DNA from 3 places in the Pseudomonas sp. No.21 genome. Region 3 is predicted to be linked to each of the others. Evidence: predicted binding sites of a transcription regulator. Region 3 holds the regulator's gene; each other region holds the start of a gene.
The links. The regulator LexA, encoded in region 3, represses DNA repair genes until DNA is damaged. The targets are predictions, from matches to a motif close to CTGTNTNNNNANACAG.

Region 1 (9,753 bases), on a different contig from region 3:
CGGCCAGCAATTGCTGCGGCTGGAAGGGCTTGACGATCCAGGCGCGCGCGCCGGCGGCCTGGCCCTCGGCCTTCTTGCTCTGCTCGCTCTCGGTGGTGAGCATGACGATGGGGGTGAAGCGGTAGTCCTTGTGGGCCTTGATCTCCTTGACCAGGCCGATGCCGTCGAGGTTGGGCATGTTCACGTCGCTGATGATCAGGTTGATCTTCTGCCCGTTGAGCTTGGTCAGGGCGTCGCGCCCGTCGACGGCTTCGATGACCTGGTGGCCGGCGCCGCCGAGGGTCATCTTCACCAGTTGGCGCATCGACGAGGAGTCGTCGACTATCAGGATGGTCTTGGCCATGGGGCCTCCAATGATCAGAAAAAGGTGACTTCGCTGTTCTGCGCAGGCTGGCCGCGACGGCCGGTGCGCTCTTCGTCCGTGGTGAACTGCCGGCGCAGCTCGGTGAGCCAGCGTTGCGGCTGGCCGAGGATCGGGTCCTGTTCGCGCAGGGCGTGCAGCAGGCGCTCCAGGTCGTTCTGCAGGTGGTCGAGCATCTGGTCGCTGCGGTCCTGGAACTGCAGGCTGACGACGATTTCCTGGATGTCCGCCTGGGTGGTGCGGGCGTCGCGCTGCAGCTCGCGGGAGGTGTCGGTGAGTTCGTCGAGGTTGGCGCTCAGGCCCTGCATGATGTCGCCGGCCACCTGGTCCAGGTAGCGCAGGTTGCTTTCCTCGCTGGCCGAGAGTTCCTCGGCGGCGCTGACGGTGGAGCGGATCGCCTGGTTGATCTCGCCGACCTTCTCGACCATGCGCTGGCCGGTCTCGGCGGAGAGGCTGGAGAGCTTGCGCACCTCGTCCGCCACCACCGAGAAGCCGCGTCCGTAGTCACCGGCGCGGGCCGCTTCGATGGCCGCGTTGAGGGCCAGCAGGTTGGTCTGGCTGGCGATGTCCTGGACGTGCTTGGACATGCTCTGCAATTCGCTGGCGTAGCTGTTGAGGTGGCCGATGGTGGCCAGCAGCTCGTTCTTGTGGGCGGTGGCCTGGTGGAAGGCGGTGGTGACCTCGTCCAGGCGTTGCTGGGCCTGGCGCAGGTTGTCGGTGACGCCGGCACCGCCGATCACGCTCTCGGAGCGTTGCAGGGTCTGGTCGAGGCGCTGGGCCAGGCTGGCGAAGCGGCCGAACAGCTGGCTGACGTTGCCGCTCACCAGTTCGCGCACCTGGCCGATGTTCTGGCCCCAGGCGGGCAGTACCGCGGCGAGCAGGGGTTGGCAGTCGGTGGGCGGCGGCTCGGTGCGGGTCGGCGCCGCTTCCACCACCACCGGTGCACGGGGGCGCAGGAGGAGGGCGGCGACGGCGGCCAGGGCGATACCGGCTCCCGCGACCCAGGGCATCTCCAGCCCCAGGCCGGCGAGACCGAGGAGGAGGGCGAACCAGAGAACGGAATAGGCCAGCACGGCAGAGTCCCGGTAGTGGAGTGATACCGGGAACGATAGGAGGTGCGCTGCTCCGTCGAAATCGGGGCAGCCCCTAGGGCGGTCTAGGGGAATCCCGCCATGCGGGTGATCAGGGCACGCAGTCGCTGATCACCAGGCGGTTGCGGCCCTGGGCCTTGCCCTGGTAGAGGCGCTTGTCGGCGCGGCGGTAGAGCTCGTCGCCGCTGTGGCCGTCGGTTTTCCATTCGGCCAGGCCGAAGGTGGCGGACAGGGGGATGCGCTGCTCGCCGTATTGCAGCGGCGAGCGCTGCAGGTCGTGGCGCAGTTCCTCGACCAGGCGCGCGGCGTCGTCGCGGGTGGTCCGGCCCAGCAGCAGGCCGAACTCCTCGCCGCCCAGGCGGCCGATCAGGTCGGTGGCGCGCAGCCGTTGCTGCAGGCGCTGGCAGATATGGCGCAGGGCCTGGTCGCCGGCGTCGTGGCCCCAGCGGTCGTTGACCTGCTTGAAGTCGTCGACGTCGAGCACCACCAGCACCAGGCCGGCCCCCGTGCGCTCGGCGTCGCGGATGCTCTGCTCCAGGGCCTGCTGGAAGAAGGCGCGGTTGGCCACGCCGGTGAGGGCGTCGCTCTGCGCCAGGCGCCGCAACTGGGCGTGGGCGATCGCCCGGCGGGCTTCGTAGATGTGCATGAAGGCCAGGATCAGCAGGCCGCAGAGCATGGCGTTGCCCAGGTCGATCAGGCCCTTGGCGTCGGGCTGTGGCGGAAAGCGCAGCAGGTAGGCGATCACCGCCAGGACCAGATAGGGGATGGCCAGGAGGAAGCCGCGCAGCTTGCCCAGCAGCAGGTAGGAGAGCACCGGCACCAGGTAGATCCAGACGAAGGCGGTGGGCGAGGCGCCGGGCATGACGATGATGTAGAGGAGGAAGCTGAAGGTCGGCAGCAGGTAGGCGTAGAGCCAGGGCGTGAGCACCTGGACGTGGCGGATGCGCTGGCAGGCCCAGCCGAGCAGGGCGGCGGTGGTCATCTCCAGCAGGGACAGGGGCAGGTTGCCGGCGAGGAACTGCAGCACCGAAAAGCAGGCCAGGGTCAGGGCGGTGGAGGCGAAGATCAGCCGCACCAGGGCACGCTGGTCGGCGTCTTCCAGACCGGGGGGGCTGTGATGGGGTTGCTGCATCGCGGGCTCATCCGCAGGCCGTGAGCGCCTAGGCTATCGCAGGGCGTCGGCGCGCCGTTAGCCTTTCCTCCGGTTTCGCCGGTCCCGCGCGCAGGGTATTCGCGCCAGGGGATGATCCACCCGTCCTACGGCGTGTGTAGAGCATTGCCGTAGGTATTCGCCTCAATTACTGTATGCACATACAGTAATTCGTACCGAGATCCCCATGCCTGCCTCCTTTGCTTCCGCCCTCACGGGCCGCCTTCGCCGGGATGGCGCCTGATGGGCGCCGTGGTAGCCCTCGATGCGTTGCTGAACGAGCGGCGCATCTGGAAGGGCCAGGCCAGTGCGCATCCTGTCGGTGCGCAACCCACGGGGCATGGTGCCCTGGATGCGGCGCTGCCTTCGGGCGGCTGGCCGGAGTCGGCCCTCAGCGAAATCCTTGTGCCGGGCGCGGGGCTGGGTGAGTTGCAACTGCTCTGGCCGACCCTGGCGCGGCTCACCGCCAGCGCCGAACGGGTGGTGCTGGTCGGCGCGCCCTACCTGCCGTATCCCCAAGCCTGGCAGGCTGCGGGGGTGGACCTGCGCTGGCTGGTGCTGGTCGAGGCCGAGGGCCGCGACGCCCTCTGGGCGGCCGAGCAGTGCCTGCGTTCGGGCAGCTGCGGCGCCGTGCTCTGCTGGCCGCGCCAGGCGGACGACCGGGCCCTGCGCAGGTTGCAGGTGGCGGCGGAAACCGGGCAGACCCTGGGCTTCGCCTATCGCCCCCTGCAGGAAGCCCTCAACCCGTCGCCCGCCGCCCTGCGCCTGGCACTGGACGGCCCGGGCCGGGTGCGCGTACTCAAGTGCCGGGGTGGCCTGGCGCCGACCGGCACCCTGGCCCTCGCGGGGCACTGATGCGCTGGGTCTGCATCCTGCTGCCGCAGCTGGCGCTGGACGCCGTGCTGCGCCGCCGCGACGACCCCGAAGCGCCCCTGGCCCTGGTCACCGGCACGCCCCAACGCCGCGTGCTACAGGCGGTCAACCCGGCCGCCCGGGCCCTGGGGCTGCGCCCGGGCATGGGCCTGACCGCCGCCCACGCGCTGACCCGTGATTTCGCCCAGGCTGAATACGACGCCGGGGAGATCGAGCACTGGCAGCGCTTTCTCGCCGCCTGGGGCTACGGCTTCAGCTCCCATGTCAGCCTGCGCTACCCCCGCGTGCTGCTGCTGGAGATCGCCTCCAGCCTGGCGCTGTTCGGGCCCTGGCCGCGCTTCGAGGCGCGCCTGCGCGAGGAGCTGGCGGCGCTCGGCTTCCGTCATCGCATCGTGGTGGCGCCCAATCCGGTGGCGGCCCGCATGCTGGCCAACATCCACGATGGCCTGGCGGTGGAAGAGGGCGCGGCGCTGCAGGATGCGCTGGAGCGCATGCCGGTGGAGCGTGCCGGCTTCGAGCCGGAGGTGGCCACGGCCCTGGGGCGCATGGGGCTGCGGCGCATGAAGCAGGTCCTGGCGCTGCCCCGCGAGACCCTGGCCAAGCGCTTCACCGCACGGGTGCTGCAGCACCTGGACGAATTGCAGGGGCGCCGCGCCGTGGCCCTGGACTGCTACCTGCCGCCGGATGAGTTCGATGCGCGCATCGAGCTCAACTTCGAGGTGGAATCGAACCAGGCGCTGCTGTTCCCCCTGCGCCGCCTCACCTCGGACCTCGCCGCCTTCCTCGCCGGGCGCGACAGCGGTGTGCAGCGCTTCGTCCTGCACCTGCAGCACGCCAGCCAGGCGGACAGCCAGGTGCCGGTGGGCCTGCTGGGTGCCGAACGCGACCCGGCGATGCTCTTCGAGCTGGCCCGTGGGCGCCTGGAACAACTGCAGGTGGTGGCGCCGGTGCGCGCCTTGCGCCTGCTGGCCCGCGACCTGCCGCGCTTCGTGCCCGAGCACCGCGAACTGTTCGACCCGCGACCGCAGCAGAACCTGCCCTGGGAAGCCTTGCGCGAACGCCTGCGGGCGCGCCTGGGCGATGACGCCGTGCAGGGCCTCAAGGCCCATGCAGACCACCGCCCCGAGCATGCCTGGCGCCTGGGTGTGGACGGCCAGGCCGGGCCGCTGCTGCAGGGGCCGCCTCGGCCCGGCTGGCTGCTGCGCGAGGGCCAGCCGCTGCGCGAGTTCGCCCCGCGCCTCCTCGCCGGGCCGGAGCGGGTGGAGTCCGGCTGGTGGGATGGCGACGACCAGCGCCGCGACTACTACCAGCTGGAGACCCGCGACGGCCGCCGCGCCTGGGCCTGGTGCCCGGCGGGGGAGATCGGGCCCTTCACCCTGCTCGGGTGGTTCGCATGAGCGCCGGGTACGCCGAGCTGCACTGCCTGTCCAACTTCAGCTTCCAGCGCGGGGCCTCCAGCGCCGCCGAGCTGTTCGAGCGGGCGAAGCAGCAGGGCTACGCGGCCCTGGCGATCACCGACGAATGCACCCTGGCCGGCATCGTGCGGGCCTGGCAGGCGGCCAAGGCGAGCGCGCTGCCCTTGATCGTCGGCAGCGAGATGGCGATCGAGAACGGCCCGCGCCTGGTGCTGCTGGTGGAGGACCTGGGCGGCTACCAGCGCCTGTGCCGCCTCATCACCCGGGCCCGGTGCCGCGCTGCCAAGGGCGAGTACCGCCTGCTGGCGGAGGATTTCGAAGGGGCCCTGGATGGCCTGCTGGCCCTCTGGCTGCCCGGCGAGCCGGCGGACGAGGAGCAGGGCCGCTGGTTGCGGGCCCGCTTCCCCGGGCGCCTGTGGCTGGCGGTGGAGCTGCACCGGGGGCCGGACGACGCCAGCCGGCTGGCCCGCCTGCAGGCCCTGGCCGCTGAGCTGGCCATCCCCGCCGTGGCGGCGGGTGACGTGCACATGCATGCCCGGGGCCGCCGTGCCCTGCAGGACTGCATGACCGCCATCCGCCACCACTGCACCCTGGCCGAGGCCGGGCAGCGGCTGTTCCCCAACGGCGAGCGCCACCTGCGCTCACTCGCGGTGCTGGAGCGCTTCTACCCGCCGGCGTTGCTGGTCGAGACCCGGGTGATCGCTGCGCGCTGCCGCTTCGACCTGGGCGAGATCGACTACCAGTACCCGCGCGAGCTGGTGGCCGAGGGGCATACGCCGGTGAGCTGGCTGCGCCATCTGGTGGCCACGGGCATCCATGAACGCTGGCCGGGTGGGGCGAGCGATAAGGCATTGGAGCAGGTGGAACATGAGCTGTCGTTGATCGAGGAGCTGGGCTACGAGAGCTACTTCCTCACGGTGCACGACATCGTCCGCTTCGCCCGCTCGAAAGGCATCCTCTGCCAGGGGCGCGGCTCGGCGGCCAACTCGGTGGTGTGCTTCGTGCTCGGCATCACCGAGCTGGACCCGAGCCGCTTCAACCTGCTGTTCGAACGCTTCCTGTCCAAGGAGCGCAAGGAGCCGCCGGATATCGACGTCGACTTCGAGCACGAGCGCCGCGAAGAGGTGATGCAGTACGTGTTCCGCCGCTACGGGCGGGGCCGCGCCGCGCTGACGGCGGTGGCCAGCACCTACCACGGCGCCGGCGCGGTACGGGATATCGCCAAGGTGCTGGGCCTGCCGCCGGACCAGGTCAACGCCCTGGCCGAGTGCTGCGGCAGCTGGAGCGACCGTGCGCCGCCCATCGAGCGCTTGCTGGAAGCCGGCTTCGACCCGGAAAGCCCGGTGATGCGCCGCGTGCTGGCGCTGACGGGCGAGCTGATCGGCTTTCCCCGGCACCTGTCGCAGCACCCGGGTGGCTTCGTCATCTCCGAGGCACCGCTGGACACCCTGGTGCCGGTGGAGAACGCCAGCATGGCCGAGCGCACCGTGGTGCAGTGGGACAAGGACGACCTCGACGCCCTGGGCCTGCTCAAGGTGGACGTGCTGGCCCTGGGCATGCTCACCACCCTGCGGCGCTGCTTCGGGCTGATCGAGCGGCATCGGGGCAGGATATTGACCTTGGCGGGATTGCCTGAGAAAGACGCCGCCACCTACGAAATGATCAGCCGCGCCGACACCGTCGGCGTGTTCCAGATCGAGTCCCGTGCGCAGATGGCCATGTTGCCGCGCCTGCGGCCGAAAGCGTTCTACGACCTGGTGATACAGGTGGCCATCGTGCGGCCGGGGCCGATCCAGGGGGACATGGTCCATCCCTACCTGCGGCGGCGGAACAAGGAGGAGGCGGAGGACTATCCCTCCGAGGAGCTGAAGACGGTGCTCCAGCGCACCCTCGGTGTGCCGCTGTTCCAGGAGCAGGTGATGCAGATTGCCATGGTGGCGGCCGAGTACACGGCCGAGGAGGCCGATGGGCTGCGTCGCTCCATGGCCGCCTGGAAGCGCCATGGCGGCCTGGAGCCCCATCGCATCCGCCTGACCGAACGCATGCTGAAAAAGGGTTACGAGCTGGCATTCATCCAGCGCCTCTTCGAACAGATCAAGGGCTTCGGCAGCTACGGCTTCCCCGAGTCCCACGCCGCCAGCTTCGCCCTGCTGGCCTATGCCAGCAGCTGGCTCAAGTGCCACGAGCCGGCGATCTTCGCCTGCGCCCTGGTCAACAGCTGGCCCATGGGCTTCTACACCCCCGACCAGGTGCTGCAGGACGCCCGCCGCCACGGCATCGAGGTGCGCCCGGTGGACGTGCGCCACAGCGACTGGGATTGCGACCTGGAGCCCGATGCGCGCGGGCGCCTGGCCATCCGCCTGGGGCTGCGCATGGTCAAGGGCTTCAACGAGGAGGCAGCCGGGCGCATCTCCGCTGCACGTGCCATTCGTGCCTTCGACGATGTGGCCGACCTCTGCCACCGCGCCCGCCTGGATGCCCGCGCCCGCGAGCGCCTGGCCGATGCCGGCACCCTGCGCGGTCTGGCCGGCCATCGCCACCGGGCACGCTGGGCGGTGGCGGCGGTGGAGGAGGAGCTGCCGCTGTTCGCCGGCCTGCCGCAGCAGGCCGAGCTGCCCGTGGACCTGCCGTTGCCCAGCCGTGGCGAGGACCTGCACGCCGACTATGACACCCTGGGCACCACCCTCGGCCCCCACCCGCTGGCTCTGCTGCGCGGCGCATTGGCCAGACGCCGCTGCCGCAGCTCCCGCGACCTGGCCGGCACCGAGCACGGCCAGGCGGTGAGCGTGGCCGGCCTGGTGAAGGGCCGCCAGCGCCCGCAGACCGCCAGCGGCGTGGTCTTCGTCACCCTGGAAGACGAGTTCGGCATGGTCAACGTGGTGGTCTGGCACGACATCGCCGTACGCCAGCGCCGTGTGCTGGTGGGCTCGCAGATGCTGCAGGTGGACGGCCGCCTGGAGACCAAGGACGGCGTGCGCCACCTCATCGCCCGCCGCCTGCACGACCTCACGCCGCTGCTGGCGGGGCTGGATGTGCGCAGCCGGGATTTCCATTGACGGTGAACGACTGAGTCGCCCATCGCGAATGAATTCGCGCCCACGAGAAAGCCGCCAGCCCCGAGGGGGCCTGACCGCTGGGTAGGGTGGAGGTCGCTTTCTACCTCCACCGGCGGTGTGGCCGGCGAGCCCGGATGGTGGACGGGTGAGGCGTCGTCCACCCTACGCCCGTAGGTTGGCGCCGAGCGTAGCGAGGCCCAACGGTGAGCCGGAGGAGAGTGGTGGGTTGAAGCACAAAGCCGCCAGCCCCGAGGGGGCTTGACCGCTGGGTAGGGTGGAGGTCGCTTTCTACCTCCACCGGCGGTGTTGCCGGCAAGCCCGGATGGTGGACGGGTGGAGCGTCGTCCACCCTACGCCCGCAGGTTGGCGCCGAGCGTAGCGAGACCCAACGGTGAGCCGGAGGAGGGTGGTGGGTTGAAGCACAAAGCCGCCAGCCCCGAGGGGGCTTGACCGCTGCGTAGGGTGGAGGTCGCTTTTTACCTCCACCGGCGGTGTGGCCGGCGAGCCCGGATGGTGGACGGGTGGAGCGTCGTCCACCCTACGCCCGCAGGTTGGCGCCGAGCGTAGCGAGGCCCAACGGTGAGCCGGAGGAGGGTGGTGGGTTGAAGCAAACAGCCGCCAGCCCCGAGGGGGCCTGACCGCTGCGTAGGGTGGAGGTCGCTTTCTACCTCCACCGGCGCTGTTGCCGGCGGGCCCGGATGGTGGACGGGTGAGGCGTCGTCCACCCCAATCCGGCGGCCGGCCTGCGAAGCCAGGTGTAAGAGAAATGAGACAGCTGTCACATGATGGCAACCTGTCACTGCTTGAATGACGCCCATTCTCAGTGGAAGGAGCCTTGGATCATGGCAGCCGAAAGCAGTCTGGCGCGCCTGCTCAAACCCGTCGCGGGGCTGGAACCGGCGATGAGCATCAGCGATGTGGCCGACCGGCTGCTGACCTCCGAGCACAAGACCTTCCTTTCCCTGCCGGTGGTGGATGCCGAGGCCCGGCCGCTGGGCCTGGTGAGCCGCTACACCCTGCAGGACATCTTCATGCAGCGCTTCGGCCGCGACCTCTGGGGACGCCGCCCGGTGAGCGAGGTGATGAATGGATCGCCCCTGGTGCTGAGCCTGGAGATGAGCCTGGAACAGGCGGCCAAGCAGATCACCGCCGAGTTGCAGTACCCCATCACCGAGGATTTCATCCTGGTGGACGCCGGGGGCCGCTACCAGGGCCTGGGCACCGTGCTCGACCTGCTCAAGGCCATGGAGCTGCGCATCGCCCAGCGTAACCAGGTGCTGCGCAAGGCCCTGGTGGATCTCCGGGAATCCCAGGCCCAGCTGGTGCAGTCGGAGAAGATGGCCTCCCTGGGGCAGATGGTCGCCGGCGTCGCCCATGAGCTGAACACCCCCCTGGGTTACGTGAAGAACAACGTGCAACTGCTCGACCAGCTCACCGCGCCGCTCACCGAGCTGGCCCGCAGCCAGGCCGCCCTGGCCGATTGCCTGCGCGACCCGGATTGTGACGAGCAGCGCCTGGGCGATGCCCTGGACGCCGCTGCGGCGATGCGCGAGCAGGTGGCGCCGGAGCTGTTGGCCGAGGACCTGCGGCAGCTGTTCGGCGACACCCTCTATGGCCTGGAGCAGATCGGCGAGCTGGTGGCGGGGCTCAAGGATTTCGCCCGCCTGGACCGCGCCATGAGCGAGGAAGTGGACCTCAACGATTGCATCCGCAGCGCGCTGTTGATTGCCCGCAACCACATCAAGGACAAGGCCGAGGTGGTCCAGCAGCTCGGCGAGCTGCCGCGCGTGGCCTGCGCGCCCTCGCA
Region 2 (9,753 bases), on a different contig from region 3:
GATGTGCTGCATGATCGCGCCGATCACGACGGTCTCACCGTCGCTCACCGCATCCACATCCACCTCGATGGCGCAGTTGAGGAAGCGATCCAGCAGCACCGGGCTGTCGTTGGACACCTTCACCGCTTCGCGCATGTAGCGCTTGAGCTCTTCTTCCTGGTAGACGATCTCCATCGCCCGACCGCCCAGTACGTAGGACGGGCGCACCACCATCGGGTAACCGATGTTCTTCGACAGGGCCAGTGCCTCGTCTTCGCTGCGCGCAGTGGCGTTGGCCGGCTGGCGCAGGCCGAGGCGCTGCACCATCTGCTGGAAGCGCTCGCGGTCTTCCGCGCGGTCGATGGCCTCGGGGCTGGTACCGATGATCGGTACGCCGGCTTCTTCGAGGGCGCGGCAGATCTTCAGCGGGGTCTGGCCACCGTACTGGACGATGACACCCTTGGGCTGCTCGACGCGGACGATTTCCAGCACGTCTTCCAGGGTCACCGGCTCGAAGTACAGGCGGTCGGACGTGTCGTAGTCGGTGGAGACGGTTTCCGGGTTGCAGTTGACCATGATGGTCTCGTAACCGTCTTCACGCATGGCCAGCGCGGCGTGTACGCAGCAGTAGTCGAACTCGATGCCCTGGCCGATCCGGTTGGGGCCACCACCGAGGATCATGATCTTCTCGCGGCTCGACGGATTGGCTTCGCACTCTTCCTCGTAGGTCGAGTACATGTAGGCGGTGTCGGTGGCGAACTCGGCGGCGCAGGTATCCACGCGCTTGTACACCGGCAGCACCTTGAGCTTGTGGCGATGGGCACGCAGGCTCTTCTCGGAAACACCGAGCAGCTTGGCCAGGCGCGCATCGGAGAAGCCCTTGCGCTTGAGCTTGAACATCAGGTCGCGGTCGATGGCGGACAGACCGAGAGTCTGTACGTTCGCCTCGTCCTTGATCAGGTCTTCGATCTGGACCAGGAACCACTCGTCGATACGGGTCAGCTCGAACACTTCGGCGACGGTCTTGCCGGCGCGGAAGGCATCGGCCACATACCAGATGCGATCGGCGCTGGGCACGGTCAGTTCGCGACGCAGGGTGCTCTCGGCTTCCGGATCGTTCAGATCGAGCTTCGGATCGAAGCCGGCGACACCGACTTCCAGGCCGCGCAGGGCTTTCTGCATGGACTCCTGGAAGGTACGACCGATGGCCATGACTTCACCGACGGACTTCATCTGCGTGGTCAGGCGGGCATCGGCCTTGGGGAATTTCTCGAAGGCGAAACGCGGCACCTTGGTGACCACGTAGTCGATCGCCGGCTCGAAGGACGCCGGGGTGCGACCGCCGGTGATGTCGTTGGACAGCTCGTCCAGGGTGTAGCCGACGGCCAGCTTGGCGGCGATCTTGGCGATCGGGAAGCCGGTAGCCTTGGAGGCCAGCGCCGAGGAGCGGGATACGCGCGGGTTCATCTCGATCACGACCATGCGGCCAGTGTTCGGGCAGATACCGAACTGCACGTTGGAACCGCCGGTTTCCACGCCGATCTCGCGCAGCACCGCCAGGGAGGCGTTACGCAGGATCTGGTATTCCTTGTCGGTCAGGGTCTGGGCCGGGGCCACGGTGATCGAGTCACCGGTATGCACGCCCATCGGGTCGAAGTTCTCGATGGAGCAGACGATGATGCAGTTGTCCTTCTTGTCGCGGACCACCTCCATCTCGTATTCCTTCCAGCCGATCAGCGACTCGTCGATCAGCAACTCGCTGGTCGGCGACAGGTCCAGGCCGCGGGCGCAGATTTCCTCGAACTCTTCACGGTTGTAGGCGATGCCGCCACCGGTACCCCCCATGGTGAAGGACGGGCGGATGATGCAGGGGAAGCCCACCTTCTCCAGCACGCCGTACGCTTCTTCCATGTTGTGGGCGATACCGGAAACCGGGCAGGCCAGGCCGATGTCCTTCATCGCCTTGTCGAAGCGCGAACGGTCCTCAGCCTTGTCGATGGTGTCGGCATTGGCACCGATCATCTCGACACCGAACTTCTCCAGCACGCCGTGCTTTTCCAGGTCCAGTGCGCAGTTCAGCGCAGTCTGGCCACCCATGGTCGGCAGCAGGGCGTCGGGGCGCTCCTTCTCGATGATCTTGGCCACGGTGGCCCATTTGATCGGCTCGATGTAGGTGGCGTCGGCCATGGCCGGGTCGGTCATGATAGTGGCCGGGTTGGAGTTCACCAGGATGACGCGGAAACCCTCTTCCTTCAGGGCCTTGCAGGCCTGAGCGCCGGAGTAGTCGAACTCGCAGGCCTGGCCGATGACGATCGGGCCAGCGCCGAGGATCAGGATGCTTTTGATATCTGTACGTTTAGGCATTTTTACTCACTCGAATCCTTGGGTCAGTCGACAGGCTCAGCGGCGCTTGGCCATGGCTTCGATGAAGCGGTCGAACAGCGGGGCCACATCGTGCGGGCCAGGGCTCGCCTCCGGGTGCCCCTGGAAGCTGAAGGCCTCCTTGTCGGTACGCTCGATACCCTGCAGGGTGCCATCGAACAGCGACTTGTGGATGGGGCGGACATTGGCCGGCAGGCTGGTCTCGTCGACGGCGAAACCGTGGTTCTGGCTGGTGATCATGACCACGCCGCTGTCCAGGTCCTGGACGGGGTGGTTGGCGCCATGGTGGCCATGGCCCATTTTCAGGGTCTTGGCACCAGAAGCCAGGGCCAGCAACTGGTGACCGAGGCAGATACCGAAGACGGGGATCTCGGTCTCGAGGATTTCCCTGATCGCGGCGATGGCGTAGTCGCAGGGCTCAGGGTCGCCAGGGCCGTTGGAAAGGAACACGCCATCCGGATTGAGCGCCAGCACTTCACTGGCCGGGGTCTGTGCCGGCACCACGGTCAGGCGGCAGCCGCGGGCAACCAGCATGCGCAGGATGTTCAGCTTGACGCCGTAGTCGAACGCCACCACGTGGTAGGGCAGCTCGCTGGCCGGGATTTCCGGGTGGCTGTCGGTCTTCAGGTTCCAGATGCTGGAGCGCCACTCGTAACGCTCGGTGCAGCTGACCACCTTGGCCAGGTCCATGCCCTTGAGACCGGGGAAGCTGCGCGCCAACTCCAGGGCTTTTTCTGCAGTAGCACCTTCACCGGTGAGGATGCAGCCGTTCTGCGACCCCTTCTCGCGCAGGATGCGGGTCAGGCGACGGGTATCGATGCCAGCGATGGCGACGGTGCCGTTGGCCTCCAGGTACTCGGGCAGCGACTGCTTGTTGCGCCAGTTGCTGGCCAGCAGCGGGAGGTCACGAATGATCAGGCCGGCGGCCCATACGCGATCGGACTCGGCATCTTCCGGCGTGGTGCCGGTGTTGCCGATGTGGGGGTAGGTCAGGGTGACGATTTGCTGGGCATAGGAAGGATCGGTGAGGATTTCCTGATAGCCGGTCATGGCAGTGTTGAACACCACCTCTCCGATGGTCTGGCCGTCGGCCCCGATGGATTCACCGAGGAAAATGCTGCCGTCGGCAAGCGCGAGTATGGCTGGCTTAGTCAAGAAGACCTCCCGTAGATCAAGGCTGAAGCAAACGCAGGTTGTAAAAAAGCGGGATGACGTTTTGAACCGTCACCCCGCTTTTTTATCTGAGCCATTCTGCGTAACTTTTAGTGGACACACTAAAGCTGCAGCTTACAGGAGAAGCCTTTTTCGGTCCACCGTGGAGTAGGACCTTTTGGCGGTTTCAGCGCAAGCCGAGCACATCCTGCATGTCATAAAGGCTCGCTTCCCGACCTTCCAGCCAAAGCGCCGCGCGAACTGCGCCGCGGGCGAAGGTCATGCGGCTGGATGCCTTGTGGGTGATCTCAACGCGCTCACCATCCGCCGCGAAGAGAACGGTGTGATCACCGACCACATCGCCAGCCCGAACAGTGGCGAAACCGATGGTCTCGCGCGGACGGGCACCGGTCTGGCCTTCACGCCCATACACTGCCACCTTCTCCAGATCACGCCCGAGCGCACTGGCAACGACCTCGCCCATGCGCAGGGCGGTGCCGGACGGTGCGTCGACCTTGTGGCGGTGATGGGCCTCGATGATCTCGATATCCACGTCATCACCCAGCACACGGGCAGCCGTATCGAGCAGCTTCAGGCAGAGGTTCACACCGACGCTGTAGTTGGCGGCGAAGACGATCGGGATCTCCTTGGCCGCCGCGCTCAGCCATTCTTTCTCCTGCTGGGAGAAACCGGTGGTGCCGATCACCATGGCCTTGCCTGCCTTGCGGCAGATCTCCAGGTTCTTGAGGGTCACGGTCGGGTGGGTGAAGTCGATCAGCACGTCGAACTCATCGACCACCTTACCCAGATCACCCGACAGCGGTACGCCGATACGGCCGAGACCCGCCAGTTCACCGGCATCGGCCCCCACCAGGGTGCTGTCCGGGCGATCGATCGCGGCGGTCAGACCCGCGCTACCGCCGGTCTGCTGGACCGCCTCGATCAGAATCTTGCCCATGCGCCCGGCGGCGCCCATCACTGCAATACGTCGCATACACAAAGCTCCAAGCTGCAAGCCTCACGCCGCAGGCGCCGCTCGTCGAGCCTGCGCCTGCAGCCTGGGCCGGGATGTCAAAGATCGCCGAAGAAGCGCTTCATGCCTTCGAACCAGCTGCTGGCCTTGGGCGAATGGGAGCCGTCGTTCTGCAGGGACTTGCGGAACTCCTCGAGCAGCTCGCGCTGGCGCTTGTCGAGGTTGACCGGGGTCTCGACCACGACGCGACACATCAGGTCGCCCGCACCCCCACCACGCACCGGGGCCACGCCCTTGCCGCGCAGACGGAACAGCTTGCCGGTCTGGGTCGCTTCCGGGATCTTCAGCTTGACCCGGCCATCGAGGGTCGGCACTTCCAGTTCGCCGCCCAGGGCGGCATCGGCGAAGCTGATCGGCACTTCGCAGTACAGGTGCTTGCCGTCACGCTGGAAGATCGGGTGCTCACGCACGTTGACCACGACGTACAGGTCGCCCGCCGGCCCACCCATGGCGCCGGCCTCGCCCTCGCCGGACAGGCGGATGCGATCGCCGGTGTCCACGCCAGCCGGCACTTTCACCGACAGGGTCTTGTGCTCCTCGACGCGCCCCTGGCCGTGGCAGCTGCCACAGGGATCGGAAATCATCTTGCCGGTGCCATGGCAGCGCGGGCAGGTCTGCTGGACCGAGAAGAAGCCCTGCTGCATGCGCACCTGGCCGATGCCGCCGCAGGTGGTGCAGGTGACGGGGCTGGTGCCCTTCTTGGCGCCGGAGCCTTCGCAGGTCTTGCAGTTGACCAGGGTCGGCACGCGGATGGTGACAGTGGTACCGCGCACCGCTTCTTCCAGGTCCAGCTCCAGGGTGTAGCGCAGGTCGCTGCCACGCTGGGCGCCACCGCGCTGGCCGCCGCGCTGGCCACCGAAGAAGTCGCTGAAGACGTCGCCGAAGATGTCGGAGAAGCTGGCGCCGCCGAAGCCCGCACCACCGCCCGCGCCCATCTGCGGATCGACACCGGCGTGGCCGTACTGGTCGTACGCCGCGCGCTTGCTGGCATCGGAGAGCACTTCGTAGGCCTCGTTGGCCTCCTTGAATTTCTCTTCAGCAGCCTTGTCGTCCGGATTGCGGTCCGGGTGGTACTTCATGGCCAGACGACGATAAGCCTTCTTCAGCTCAGCCTCGCTGGCGCCCCGCTCGACACCGAGGATTTCGTAAAAGTCACGTTTAGCCATTGGTTCTCTGCACTCTTCAAATTTCGCGCCCTCCAGACACGCCGACGCGGGAGCAAGCTCCCGCGCGGTGCATCAACCTGCGGGGCTGGGCCCCGCAGGCAGGAGAGCAAGCAAGCCTGATGCTTACTTGTTGTCCTTGACCTCTTCGAACTCGGCGTCGACGGCATCATCGGATGCCTTGTCTTCGCCGGCCGGAGCACCTTCACCCGCCTGGGGCTGTTCGGCATACATCTTCTGCGCCAGCGGAGTGGAAGCCTGGGACAGCGCGTTCATCTTGGCTTCGATCTCGGCCTTGTCGTCGCCCTTCACGGCAACTTCCAGCTCACCCAGCGCCTTCTCGATGGCCGCCTTCTCTTCGGCAGTGGCCTTGTCGCCGGCCTCGGTGAGCATCTTGCGGGTCGCATGGACCAGCGCGTCACCCTGGTTGCGGGCGGCGGCCAGCTCTTCGAACTTGCGATCCTCCTCGGCATTGGCCTCGGCGTCACGCACCATCTGCTGGATTTCGTCCTCGGACAGGCCGGAGTTGGCCTTGATCACGATGGACTGCTGCTTGCCGGTGGCCTTGTCCTTGGCGGACACGTGCAGGATGCCGTTGGCGTCGATGTCGAAGGTCACCTCGATCTGCGGCACGCCACGCGGAGCCGGCGGGATCTCGGCCAGGTCGAACTTGCCCAGGGACTTGTTCTGGGTGGCCTGCTTGCGCTCGCCCTGCAGCACATGGATGGTCACGGCGGACTGGTTGTCGTCGGCAGTGGAGAACACCTGCGACTTCTTGGTCGGGATGGTGGTGTTCTTCTCGATCAGCGCAGTCATCACGCCACCCAGGGTTTCGATACCCAGGGTCAGCGGGGATACGTCGAGCAGCAGCACGTCCTTCACGTCACCGGACAGTACGGCGCCCTGGATGGCGGCACCGATGGCCACGGCCTCGTCCGGGTTGACGTCCTTGCGCGCTTCCTTGCCGAAGAAATCGGCGACCTGCTTCTGCACCAGCGGCATGCGGGTCTGGCCACCCACGAGGATCACCTCGTGGATGTCGCCCACGTCCAGGCCGGCGTCCTTCAGGGCAATGCGGCACGGCTCGATGGTGCGAGCGACCAGGTCCTCGACCAGGGCTTCCAGCTTGGCGCGGGAAATCTTCACGTTGAGGTGCTTCGGACCGGTCTGGTCTGCGGTGATGTACGGCAGGTTGACGTCGGTCTGCTGGCTGGAGGACAGCTCGATCTTGGCCTTCTCGGCGGCTTCCTTCAGGCGCTGCATGGCCAGGGGGTCACCCTTGAGGTCCATGCCGGATTCTTTCTTGAACTCGTCGACGAGGTAGTCGATCAGGCGGATGTCGAAGTCTTCGCCACCGAGGAAGGTGTCGCCGTTGGTGGCCAGGACCTCGAACTGGTGCTCGCCGTCGACTTCGGCGATCTCGATCACCGACACGTCGAAGGTACCGCCACCCAGGTCATAGACGATCACGGTGTGGTCGCCCTTGGCCTTGTCCATGCCATAGGCCAGCGCAGCCGCGGTCGGCTCGTTGATGATGCGCTTGACGTCGAGACCGGCGATGCGGCCGGCATCCTTGGTAGCCTGGCGCTGGCTGTCGTTGAAGTAGGCCGGAACGGTGATCACCGCTTCGGTCACGGTCTCGCCGAGGTAGTCTTCGGCGGTCTTCTTCATCTTCTTCAGCACCTCCGCGGAAATCTGCGGCGGCGCCATCTTCTGGCCCTTCACCTCGACCCAGGCGTCACCGTTGTCGGCCTTGGCGATCTTGTAGGGGACCATCTTGATGTCTTTCTGCACGACTTCTTCTTCGAAGCGACGACCGATCAGGCGCTTCACGGCGTACAGGGTGTTGTGCGGGTTGGTGACCGCCTGGCGCTTGGCGGACTGGCCGACAAGGATCTCGCCATCGTTGGTGTACGCGATGATCGACGGCGTGGTGCGAGTGCCCTCGGCGTTCTCGATCACCTTGACGTTGCCGTTCTCCAGGATGGCGACGCAGGAGTTGGTGGTCCCCAGGTCGATACCGATGATTTTGCCCATGTTCTCTCTCCCGAAACTTTGGATTTGCCGAGACCCCGTTTCACTGGTCGCGGCAGCATGAATACGCTTGGTTAAACAGATGGGGGCCGCAGCCCGGATTTCAAGCCTGCTCGTCGATGGACGGCGGCACTTCGGCCGGTGCCTTGCTGACCACCACCATGGCGGGGCGCAGCAGGCGGCCGTTGAGCAGGTAGCCCTTCTGGAACACCTTGAGCACGGTGCCCGGCTCCACATGGGTGCTTTCCTGCATCGCCATCGCCTGATGGTGTTCCGGATTGAACGGCGCGCCATGGGGATCGACCGCCTCCAACTGGTAGCGCTTGAGGGTGTCGTGGAACAGCTTGAGGGTCAGTTCCATGCCCTCGCGCACCGGCTTGATGGCCTCGTCCTCGGCGCTGCTCAGCTCCAGGCCGCGCTCGAGGCTGTCCACCACCGGCAACAGGTCATTGGCGAATTTCTCCAGCGCGAATTTGTGCGCCTTCTCCACATCCTGCTCGGCGCGCCGGCGGATGTTCTGCAACTCGGCGGCAACGCGCAGGGACTGATCCTGGGCCGCGGCCAACTGCTCTTCCAGCGTCTGCACACGGGTCACGAGGTCTTCGCCGCCGGCGGCCTCGGTAGCGGTGTTCGCCTCAGGGTTCTGGTTGTCCAGGGTCTGTTCGTCAGCCATGCGTTCCTCCTTTCAAAAACGGGCCGGGCAATAACCCGGCGATCTGTCCGCCTATATGGGGTCGCAATTTGTCGGTTCAAGGGGGCGGGGTGATTGTCAGGCGGAAAACAAACACTGTATAAATACCCAGCCATCGCCCTGGGAGTGCCGCCATGCTGGTCCACCTTTCCGTCCACAACTACGCCATCGTCGAACACCTCGATCTCGAACTCGCCGGCGGCATGTCGGTGATCACCGGCGAGACCGGCGCGGGCAAGTCGATCATGCTCGACGCCCTGGGCCTGACCCTGGGCGATCGCGCCGACAGCGGCGTGGTAAGGCCGGGAGCGGACAAGGCGGACATCCTCGCCAGCTTCGATCTGCACGACATTCCCGAAGCCCGCACCTGGCTCGCCGAACGCGACCTGGATAACGACGGCCCCTGCATCCTGCGCCGGGTCATCACCGCCGAAGGCCGCTCGCGCGCCTATATAAATGGCACCCCCTGCCCACAGGGCGACCTCAAGAGCCTGGGCGAGCTGCTGATCGACATCCACAGCCAGCACGAACACCAGTCGTTGCTCAAGCTCGACACCCACCGTCGCCTGCTGGACGAGTTCGCCGGGGCCAGCGAGCTGGCCCGCCAGGTGCAACTCGCCGCGCAACGCTGGAAGCAGACCCGCCAGGAACTGGAACGCCTCTCCCGCAGCGGCGAAGAACAACGCGCCCGCCACCAGCTGCTCAGCTACCAACTGGAAGAGCTGGAGAACCTTGCCCTCGGCGACTGCGAGCTCGACCAGCTGGAGCAGGAGCACAAGAACCTCTCCAACGCCGAAAGCCTGCTCGCAGGCTGCCGCCAGGTGCTGGACATGTGCAGCGAGAGTGACGCAGGCAACGTGCTCAGCGCCCTCACCTCCAGCCTCAACCGCCTGACCGCCTTCAACACCCAGCAAGGCGCCATCGCCGAAGCCGTCAACCTGCTGGCCAGCGCGCAGATCCAGGTGGAGGAAGCGGTCGGCGAGATCAATCGCTTCATCGATCATTTCGACGCCGACCCGCAACGCCAGCAGCAACTGGAGGAGCGCCTCGACACCATCTACACGCTCGCGCGCAAACACCGCGTGCATCCGAGCGAGCTGGCCAGCCTGCAGCAGTCACTGCTGGAGGAGATCGAGGCGCTGAATGCGGATGACGAAGCAGTCGAGCGCCTGACCGAAGAGCTCGCGTCCTACACCCGCCATTACCAGGCCAGGGCCGGCGAACTCAGCAAGCTGCGTGGCAAATCCGCCGGCAAGCTGGCCAAGGCCGTGGAAGCCGAGATGCAGCGCCTGGGCATGCCCGGCGGACGCTTCACCATC
Region 3 (9,753 bases):
GGCCGCCGAGACGCCAACGGTCAGGCGCGTGCTCAAGGACATCCAGCCGCGCCCGCTGCTGGCCCTCGGCAGCCTGGCGCAGAGCCTCTACGACCTGCGCAGCGGACGCATGGTCGGCAGCCAGCAGCATCGTGCCGGCCTGGCATTCGACTACGCCGGTATCAGCGCCCACGGCAAGAACGCCCGCCACAACGCGGTGAGCAAGCGCCAGGGCGAACTGTTGGAAGTCCAACGCCAGATCGCCACCGAAGAGGCCCTGCGCGAGCGCCTGCGCCAGCTCGGCTTCAAGGAATCACTGCGCCAGAGCCTCGCCCTGCCCAGTGACGTCTACGAACTCTTCGAGCTGCCCAGCGACAGCGCCTGGCAGCGTTTCATGAACAAGGGCCTGGCGGAGCTGCGCGCCGAGGGCTGGGAGGTGGACATCCGCTCCGGCTTCCACTTCGACCTGTCCAGTGTCGAGCGCTGGTATGCCGAGGTGGACGAAGTCCCGGGCCAGCATTGGTTCGACCTGGAGCTGGGCATCGTCGTCGAAGGCCAGCGCATCAGCCTGCTGCCCATCCTCCTGCGCCTGATCCAGCAGAACCCCAAGCTGCTCAGCCCGAAGAACCTGGAAAAGCGGCGCGACGACGAGCAATTGCGCCTGCAGCTGGACACCCTGGGCGCCAGCACCGGCCGCCCCCTGCAGGTCGCCCTGCCCTTCGGACGCCTGAAGCCGCTGCTGGCCACCCTGGGCGAGCTTTACCTGCGAGATCGGCCGGAAGGCCGCAGCCTGCGCCTCGCCCTGCCCGATGCCGCACGCCTGGGACAACTGGACGAACTGCAACTGGAATGGCAGGGCGGCGAGCGCCTGCGCCGCTTCGCCGAACGCCTGCGTGACAGCCGGCAGACCCGCCACGAGGCCCCTGCCGGCCTGCAGGCGGACCTGCGCACCTATCAGCTGCAAGGCCTCGCCTGGCTGCAGAGCCTGCGCGAACTGGGCGCGGGCGGCGTGCTGGGTGACGACATGGGCCTGGGCAAGACCCTGCAGACCCTGGCCCACCTGCTCACCGAGAAGAACGCCGGCCGCCTCGACCGTCCGGCGCTGGTGGTGATGCCCACCAGCCTGATCCCCAATTGGCAGGACGAGGCCGCGCGCTTCGCCCCCAACCTGCGGGTGCTGGCGCTGCATGGCCCGAACCGCAAGAAGGATTTCGCACGCCTGGGCGAGTTCGACCTGCTGCTCACCACCTATGCCCTGCTACCACGCGACCTCGCGACCTGGAAGGCGCAGCCCCTGCACCTGGTGGTGCTGGACGAGGCGCAGAACATCAAGACGCCCACCAGCAAGGCCGCCCAGGCCGTACGCCAGCTGGAGGCGCGACAACGCCTGTGCCTCTCCGGAACGCCGCTGGAGAATCACCTGGGCGAGCTCTGGTCGCTGTTCCATTTCCTCATGCCCGGCTGGCTGGGTGACGCCAAGCAGTTCGCGCGCGACTACCGCACCCCGATCGAGAAGCGCGGCGACAACGAGCGCCTGGCCCACCTCAATGGCCGCATCCGCCCCTTCCTGCTGCGCCGGACCAAGGAATCGGTGGCCACCGAACTGCCCGCCAAGACCGAGATAGTCCAGCGCGTGGAGCTCAGCGAAGGGCAGCGTGATCTCTACGAGACGGTGCGCCTGGCGATGGACCGGAAGGTCCGCGCGGAAATCCAGGACAAGGGCATGGCGCGCAGCCAGATGGTGATCCTCGAGGCACTGCTGAAGCTGCGCCAGACCTGCTGCGACCTGCGCCTGGTGGAGCACGAGCGCACCCGGCCGCTGCGCGGCAGTACCTCGGGCAAGCTGGACAGCCTGATGGAGATGCTGGTGGAGCTGTTCGCGGAGGGGCGCAAGGTGCTGCTCTTCTCGCAGTTCACCAGCATGCTGGAGCTGATCGAGGCCGAACTGCAGCAGCGCGGCATCGAGTACCTGATCCTCACGGGCGACACCCGTGATCGGCGCACCCCCGTGAAGCGCTTCCAGGCCGGAGAAGCGCCGCTGTTCCTGATCAGCCTGAAGGCGGGTGGCACGGGCCTGAATCTAACCGCCGCCGACACGGTGATCCACTACGACCCCTGGTGGAACCCGGCCGCCGAGCGCCAGGCCACCGACCGCGCCTACCGCATCGGCCAGGACAAGCCGGTGTTCGTCTACAAGCTGATCGCCCGGGGCACGGTGGAAGAGAAGATCCAGCAACTGCAGCAACGCAAGGCGCTGCTCGCCGAGGGCATACTCGGGCAGAGCGAGGGCGCGGACTGGCAATTGCGCGAAGAGGACCTCGACGCCCTCTTCGCGCCCCTGCCGACGGCCTGAAGGCCGCTCAGGCCTTGAACAGGCGGACGAGGACTTCGCGCACCTTGCCGATGCCGTCGGCCAGGGCGGCCTCGATCTCGGCCATGGTGATGATGCCGCTGGACTTGCCGGCAGCCGGATTGACCACCAGCGAGATGCAGGCGTAGGGCAGGTCCAGCTCACGGGCGAGCACGGCTTCGGGCATGCCGGTCATCCCGACCAGATCACAGCCGTCGCGCTCCATGCGGGCGATCTCGGCGACTGTCTCCAGGCGCGGGCCCTGGGTGCAGCCATACACGCCGTGATCGCTGTGCGCGTGCCCGGTGGCGGCAAGTGCGGTGAGCAGCTTCTGCCGCAGCGCCTCGTCGTAGGGATGACTGAAATCGATGTGGGTCACATGGTCCAGCTCGCCTTCGAAGAAGGTGTCGGTGCGACCGTGGGTGTAGTCGATCAACTGGTGCGGCACCACCAGATGCCCGGTGCCCATGGCGGCATTGATACCGCCCACCGCATTGACCGCGACCACCGCCTGGGCGCCAGCCTGCTTGAGCGCCCAGAGATTGGCGCGGTAGTTGACCTGGTGCGGAGGAATGCGGTGCGGGTGGCCATGGCGGGCGAGGAACAGCAGGTCGCGGCCGGCGTAATCGCCCTGGACGATCCCCGCCGAAGGCGCACCGTAGGGCGTCTCGGGGTTGAGCAGCGCCTTCATGGTCAGGCCCTCGAGCTGGGTAAGGCCGGTACCACCGATAATCGCGTAAACGGTCATTTCGCTTCCTTCAGTCGATCAGCTGGGCTTCGCGCAGGGCGGCGATCGCCGTTTGCCAACGCGGGTCTTGACGGTATTCGGTGCCCGGGAAAGCGCGGCGGCGCATGCGCGCGAGCTGCGCAGGCGGCGTCACCCCGAGACGCTGCAGGCGCGACAGGGCCAGCTCGGCGGCAGCACGGTCGTTGCACACCAGGCCCATGTCGCAGCCTGCGCTCAGCGCGGCCTCGATGCGCTCGGCGGCGTCACCCACCACGTGGGCGCCGGCCATCGACAGGTCGTCGCTGAAGATCACCCCGGTGTACTTCAGCTCGCCTCGCAGGATGTCCTGCAGCCAACGGCGCGAGAAACCGGCGGGCTGGGCATCGACCTGGGGGTAGATGACGTGGGCGGGCATCATGCCGTCCAGCTCGGGGGCCAGGCGGGTGAAGGGCACCAGGTCCGCGGCGCGGATCTGCTCCAGGCTGCGCTCATCCGTGGGAATGGCGACGTGGGAGTCGGCTTCCGCCCAGCCATGGCCGGGGAAGTGCTTGCCGGTGGCCGCCATGCCGGCAGCACGCAGCCCCTTGATGAAAGCACCGGCCAGGTCGGTGGCGCGCTGCGGATCGCCCTCGAAGGCACGGCTGCCGACCACGGCGCTGCGCTGGTGATCGAGATCGAGCACCGGGGCGAAGCTGATGTCCAGCCCAACGGCCAGGACTTCGGTCGCCATGAGCCAGCCGCACAGCCGGGCCAGCGCTTCGGCATCGGCGTTGTCGGCCAGCGCACGCATGGCCGGCAGGCGCACGAACCCCTGGCGCAGACGCTGCACACGCCCGCCTTCCTGGTCGACGGCGAGAATGAGGTCCGGGCGCAGGGCGCGGATGGAAGCGCAGAGTTCGCGCACCTGGCGCGGGTCCTCGATATTGCGCGCGAAGATGATCAGGCCGGCCACTTCGGGTTGCCGCAGGATCTGGCGATCCTCAGCGGTCAGCCAGGTGCCGCCGATGTCCAGCATCAGGGAGCCTTGCATGGGATTCCTCAGGAGAGTTCTGCCGCGGCCCAGTCAGGCCGGGGCGCTTCATCGATCCGCACCGCACAATGGACGGGAACGCGGGGAAAGAGTTCAAGCAGGTCGGCATTGCGCAGGCGCACGCAGCCATGGGACAGCGGTACGCCCATGGGTTCGGTGTCCGGCGTGCCGTGCAGGTAGATGTAGCGACGCATGGTGTCGACCTTGCCCAGGCGGTTGCGCCCGGGCTCGCAACCACTCAGCCAGAGGATGCGGCTGAGTATCCAGTCGCGACCGGGGAACTGCGCGTGCAACTCGGGCGTCCAGGTCTCGCCGGTCCAGCGACGGCCTCGCAGCACGGCGCCTTGAGGCAGTCCCTCGCCGATCTTCGCGCGCACCTGATGAAGGCCGCGAGGCGTGCGATTGGAGCCACTCAGCTCACCGGCGCCGTTCAGCGCGGTGGAAACGGGAAGACGCAACACCAGGCGCTCTCCGGCAAAGCCGTAGAGGCACTGGTCAGCGATGGAAACGTGGAGAAGATCGAGGTCGGGCATGGGGCGCTAGCTTAGCCGATCCCCCTGCCCTCGCCCACCGGGATCAGGCCTTGGCAGGCGTACTCGGGGACTTGCTGCGCGGCTTCAGGACCGCTTTTGAAAGGGTCTCGTCGGACAGCCCGGTTTCGGCGCGCATGCCGGCGGCCAGGAAGGGCACCATCAGGCGCATGACCTGTTCGATGGAGGTGTTCACGCCGAAATCGGTCTCGGCCATCGCGCGCAGCGCCTTGATGCCGGACATGCTGAACGCGGCGGCACCGAGCATGAAGTGCACACGCCAGAAAAGCTCAAGCGGCGGCACCTTGGGCGCCGACTCGTTGACCAGCAGCATGTAACGGCGGAAGACCTTGCCGTACACCTCTTCCAGGTATTTGCGCAGGTGGCCCTGGCTCTGACTGAACGCCAGCCCCAGCAGGCGCATGAAGATGGACAGGTCATTGCCGCTGCGTGGCTTCACCGCCAGCGCCTGTTCCACCAGCATCTCCAGCAGCTCTTCGAGAGTCGCGCGCGCCTCGCTCTTCGCCTGCCGGCGATCGAGCTCACGCTCCAGGCTCTGACAGAAAGGCCCGAGGAAGCGCGAGAACACCGCCTGGATCAGCGCCTTCTTCGAGCCGAAGTGATAATTCACAGCAGCCAGGTTCACACCCGCCTTGCTGGTGATCAAACGCAACGAAGTCTCGGCGAAGCCCTTCTCCGCGAACAGCTGTTCCGCAGCATCAAGAATGCGTTCGACGGTTTCCGACTGGGCCATGGCTCCTCCGCCTGACAAACACTTGTTTGAAACATACGTTTCAAGCCGCTGGCTTGTCAAGTCGCGCACACCATCTTCTGACGCCCCGGTCACGGCTCGCAGGCGACATATTCACGCAAGACGACAGGCAAGTCACTAGAGCCACAAGGCACACGGCGAGAGGATGCAGAGAAGACTTGTTGCCAAGCCATGATCACTGTATATAATCCCAGTCACTGTATAAAAAAACAGAGCGCCGACATGCTGAAACTCACGCCCCGCCAAGCCGAGATCCTCGCGTTCATCAAGCGCTGCATCGAAGACAACGGCTATCCGCCCACCCGTGCGGAGATCGCCCAGGAACTGGGCTTCAAGTCACCCAATGCTGCCGAAGAGCACCTCAAGGCGCTGGCCCGCAAGGGTGCGATCGAGATGACTCCCGGCGCCTCCCGTGGCATCCGCATCCCCGGCTTCGAGCCCAGCACCGAGGAAGACGGCCTGCCGATCATCGGTCGCGTAGCTGCCGGCGCTCCCATACTTGCCCAGCAGAACATCGAAGAATCCTGCCGGATCAACCCGGAGTTCTTCCATCCCCGCGCCGACTACCTGCTGCGCGTGAGCGGCATGAGCATGAAGGATGTCGGCATCCACGATGGGGACCTGCTCGCCGTCCATACCACCCGCGAGGCCCGCAACGGCCAGATCGTGGTAGCCCGCCTGGATGACGAGGTCACCGTCAAGCGTTTCAAACGCGAGGGCAACAAGGTCTGGCTGATCGCCGAGAACCCGGATTTCGCACCGATCGAGGTGGACCTTCAGGAGCGGGATCTGGTCATCGAAGGCTTGAGCGTCGGCGTCATCCGCCGCTAACAGGAGGCGTCATGCAGTTTCCGCAATCGTTTGGCCGAACCCAACTACCGCTTTTCCATGACGCCATAGTCGCCAGCCCGGCGCCACTTGCACTGGAGCTCGACGAGCACTGGGAAGAGGAACCCGAAGCCTTCAGCGAGCTGTCGCTGAGCGGCGCTGCCGGGCATTGCCGCCACCTGCTAGCCCCCATCCTTCGCCAACTCAGCCAGGAGCAGGATGCCCGCTGGCTGACATTGATCGGCGCGCCCGCCAGCCTTACCCAGGGCTGGTTGCGGGACGCCGGGCTGAATCGCGAGCGCATCCTGCTCCTTGAGCCCCGGGGAGAGCGCAGTGCGCTGGAGTTGACATGCGAAGCCCTTCGATTAGGCCGTAGCCACACCGTAGTCAGCTGGCTGCGTCTGAACCGGACGGAGAAACAGGCACTCGCCCAGGCGGCACGCCAGGGTGGAGCGCAAAGCCTAAACATCCGACTGGGATAGGAATCGCGCTCACGACCGGAATACGGCCGCAATGGATTGGTAACAGTCGAGGGGAATAATCGGTTCCGAAGGAGCCGACCAAGCACCCATCAATGCAGGACGCGCGGACCTTCGTCGTGATCCACTTCACCTTCAGCCAGACGACCGGCCATCTGCACGCCCACGTTGAGCATGGCCTTGGCGACTTCCAGGTGATGCCCTTGCAGGAACGCCTTGGCGTCGGAAGAGAAGTCCAGCGTAACCAACGCCTCCTCGTCTTCCGCGCGGCGCAGGATGATGCGGCCGTCGGGCAGCTCGACTATTTCCAGAAAGGACGTTGGCATGGGGTCATCTCTCCACTAAAGGCGGGCATTGTACCAGCCGGCTGACGGGCCGCCCTAGCCCATCGATCTACTCAGCACTCCGACAGCCCCTCACGGAAGCGCAACGCCAGTGCCTTCAAGTTCTGCCGCCACTCTTCCAGGGTCACCCCGGACAGAGGCGTCGGCTCGTCATCCACACTTACAGCCTGGATCAGCGGCATCGTCGGGTCGACCTTCGCCTTTTTCGGCGCCTGGGGCGGCAGGAATAGTGCAGCGTGCGCAGCCAGCAGTTCGGCCAGCCAGGTTTCAGGCTGTTGGGCCAGTTCGACCAGCTCGGACAACTCGGGGCTCGGCGCAGCGGCGAGCACATCAGCGGTCAACAGCAATTCCGGGCGCGGCGCGGCGGCCTGGGGCAACCGGTAGAACCCGGCGATCTCGTGGCAGAGACCGAGCAAAGCACCATGCAGATGGAACAGGGCCGCTTCGCGCTCTGCCTGAACCAGCGCCTGGGCATTCATCGCCCGCCCTTCCTCAGCCTTGCGCAAGGATTCCAGGGCCAGGCCGGCGAAGTAGAGTTTCTGGTTCGTGCGGGTATAGAGCTCATGCGCCATGACGGCCACTCCTGCTGGATCAGATCGGTAGTATGCGCGCCCACCCGGGCAGGCGCGCAACCGCCAATCAGCGCTTGTCTTCGACCTTCCACTTGCCGCCGTCGAAGAAGGCACGCCAGCCGGTCGGCTTGCCGTCAACTTCGGACTGCACGTACTGCTCCTTGGTCTTGCGACTGAAACGAATGACCGCCGGACGGCCATCAGGATCCTTGGCCGGCGCACTGAGCAGGAAGTGGTACTTGGGATCGAGCTCTTCCTTGTGCGGAATCAGTTCCAACACCAGAGGCGCTCGCGTCTCGCGGTTCTTCGGGAACTGGCTGGCTGCCAGGAACAGGCCCGAAGCGCCATCGCGCAGCACGTAGGTGTCATCCACCTTCTCGCACTTGAGCTCGGGCATCTTGATCGGGTCGATCTTTGGCGGCGCAGCCTCGCCATTCTTGAGCAGCTTGCGGGTGTTCTTGCAGCTGGGGTTGGTGCATCCGAAGAACTTGCCGAAACGACCGGTCTTCAGCTGCATCTCGCTGCCGCACTTGTCGCACTCGAGGCTCGGGCCTTCATAGCCCTTGATGCGGTACTGGCCCTGCTCGATCTCGTAGCCCGCGCAATCGGGGTTGTTGCCGCAGATATGCAGCTTGCGGGTCTCGTCCAGCAGGTAGGCATCCATAGCGGTACTGCAGATCGGGCAGCGATGCTTGCCACGCAGCACGCGGGACTCGGACTCGCCCTCGTCGTCCGCAGCGATCTCGTCACCCGGCACCAGGTTGATCGTGGCCTTGCAGCGCTCCTTGGGCGGGAGGCTGTAGCCCGAGCAACCCAGGAACACGCCGGTGGAGGCGGTACGGATCATCATCGGCCGGCCGCACTCGCGGCAGGCGATGTCGGTCAGGGTCGGCTGGTTGGCGCGCATGCCGCTGTCAGCGACTTCGGCCACTTCCAGCTTCTTCTTGAAGTCGCCGTAGAACTCGTCAAGCAGGTTCTTCCAGTCGCGCTCTCCCTGGGCCACATCGTCCAGGTTCTCTTCCATGCCGGCGGTGAAGCCATAGTCCATCAGGTTCGAGAAGCTCTCGTTCAGACGCTCGGTGACGATGTCACCCATCTTCTCGGAGTAGAAGCGACGGTTATGCACCGTCACATAGCCCCGCTCCTGAATCGTGGAAATGATCGCAGCATAGGTGGATGGGCGGCCAATACCCCGCTTTTCCAGCTCCTTGACCAGGCTGGCCTCGGAGAAACGTGCCGGCGGCTTGGTGAAGTGCTGGCTGGGATCGAGCTTGATCAGCTTGAGCGCCTCGCCTTCCTTCATGTCGGGCAGTACGTCGTCTTCACCCGGCTTGCTCTGTTGCGGCAGCACACGGGTGTAGCCGTCGAACTTGAGGATGCGGCCCTTGGCGCGCAGCTCGAAGTTGCCGGCCGCCACGCTGACGCTGGTGGACAGGTACTCGGCCGGCGGCATCTGGCAGGCCACGAACTGGCGCCAGATCAAGTCGTACAGGCGCTCGGCATCGCGTTCCATGCCCGACAGCTGGGTCGGCTTGAGATTGACGTCCGAGGGGCGGATGGCCTCGTGGGCCTCCTGGGCGCCTTCCTTGCTCGAATAGAAATTCGGCTTGGCCGGCAGGTACTTCTCACCGAACTCGCCTTCGATGAAGCCGCGCACCATGGTGATGGCATCGGCAGAGAGGTTGGTCGAGTCGGTACGCATATAGGTGATGTAGCCCGCCTCGTAGAGACGCTGGGCCATCATCATGGTCTTCTTCACCCCGAAGCCCAGGCGGTTGCTCGCCGCCTGTTGCAGGGTGGAGGTGATGAAAGGCGCAGAAGGACGGCTGGAGGTCGGCTTGTCTTCGCGCTTCTGCACGCTGTAGCTGGAGGACTTGAGCTGCTCCAGCGCGGCCATGGCCTGGGCTTCGTTCAGCGGCTTGAAGGCCGCGCCATTCTCCTTGGCCACCTCGAAGCGCACGTTGGCACCCTTGGCAGTGCCCAGGTCGGCGTGGACTTCCCAGTACTCCTCGGGCACGAAGGCACGGATCTCACGCTCACGCTCGACCACAAGCTTCACAGCGACCGACTGCACGCGACCGGCGGACAGGCCGCGGGCGATCTTCTGCCACAACAGCGGCGAGACCATGTAACCCACGACAC

Region 1: imuA (translesion DNA synthesis-associated protein ImuA) is a predicted target of LexA. The motif match lies at 2,754-2,769, and genes of this name have one in related genera.
Region 2: recN (DNA repair protein RecN) is a predicted target of LexA. The motif match lies at 8,531-8,546, and genes of this name have one in related genera.

What each region holds. Positions count from the first base shown of each region.
Region 1 covers NZ_BAAJNO010000008.1:58,339-68,091, forward strand. Annotated here, with positions in the region: gene ACYJSS_RS17675 (response regulator) at 1-343, opposite strand, end outside; gene ACYJSS_RS17680 (methyl-accepting chemotaxis protein) at 358-1,371, opposite strand; gene ACYJSS_RS17685 (GGDEF domain-containing protein) at 1,544-2,584, opposite strand; gene imuA (translesion DNA synthesis-associated protein ImuA) at 2,846-3,457, shown strand; gene ACYJSS_RS17695 (Y-family DNA polymerase) at 3,457-4,872, shown strand; gene ACYJSS_RS17700 (error-prone DNA polymerase) at 4,869-7,946, shown strand; gene ACYJSS_RS17705 (sensor histidine kinase) at 8,789-9,753, shown strand, end outside.
Region 2 covers NZ_BAAJNO010000016.1:27,217-36,969, reverse strand. Annotated here, with positions in the region: gene carB (carbamoyl-phosphate synthase large subunit) at 1-2,343, opposite strand, end outside; gene carA (glutamine-hydrolyzing carbamoyl-phosphate synthase small subunit) at 2,380-3,516, opposite strand; gene dapB (4-hydroxy-tetrahydrodipicolinate reductase) at 3,701-4,507, opposite strand; gene dnaJ (molecular chaperone DnaJ) at 4,585-5,712, opposite strand; gene dnaK (molecular chaperone DnaK) at 5,836-7,746, opposite strand; gene grpE (nucleotide exchange factor GrpE) at 7,847-8,416, opposite strand; gene recN (DNA repair protein RecN) at 8,569-9,753, shown strand, end outside.
Region 3 covers NZ_BAAJNO010000004.1:480,184-489,936, forward strand. Annotated here, with positions in the region: gene ACYJSS_RS10610 (DEAD/DEAH box helicase) at 1-2,332, shown strand, start outside; gene ACYJSS_RS10615 (S-methyl-5'-thioinosine phosphorylase) at 2,340-3,077, opposite strand; gene nagZ (beta-N-acetylhexosaminidase) at 3,088-4,086, opposite strand; gene ACYJSS_RS10625 (L,D-transpeptidase) at 4,095-4,619, opposite strand; gene ACYJSS_RS10630 (TetR/AcrR family transcriptional regulator) at 4,663-5,370, opposite strand; gene lexA (transcriptional repressor LexA) at 5,611-6,219, shown strand; gene sulA (SOS-induced cell division inhibitor SulA) at 6,231-6,698, shown strand; gene ACYJSS_RS10645 (hypothetical protein) at 6,788-7,021, opposite strand; gene ACYJSS_RS10650 (DUF6586 family protein) at 7,093-7,611, opposite strand; gene topA (type I DNA topoisomerase) at 7,679-9,753, opposite strand, start outside.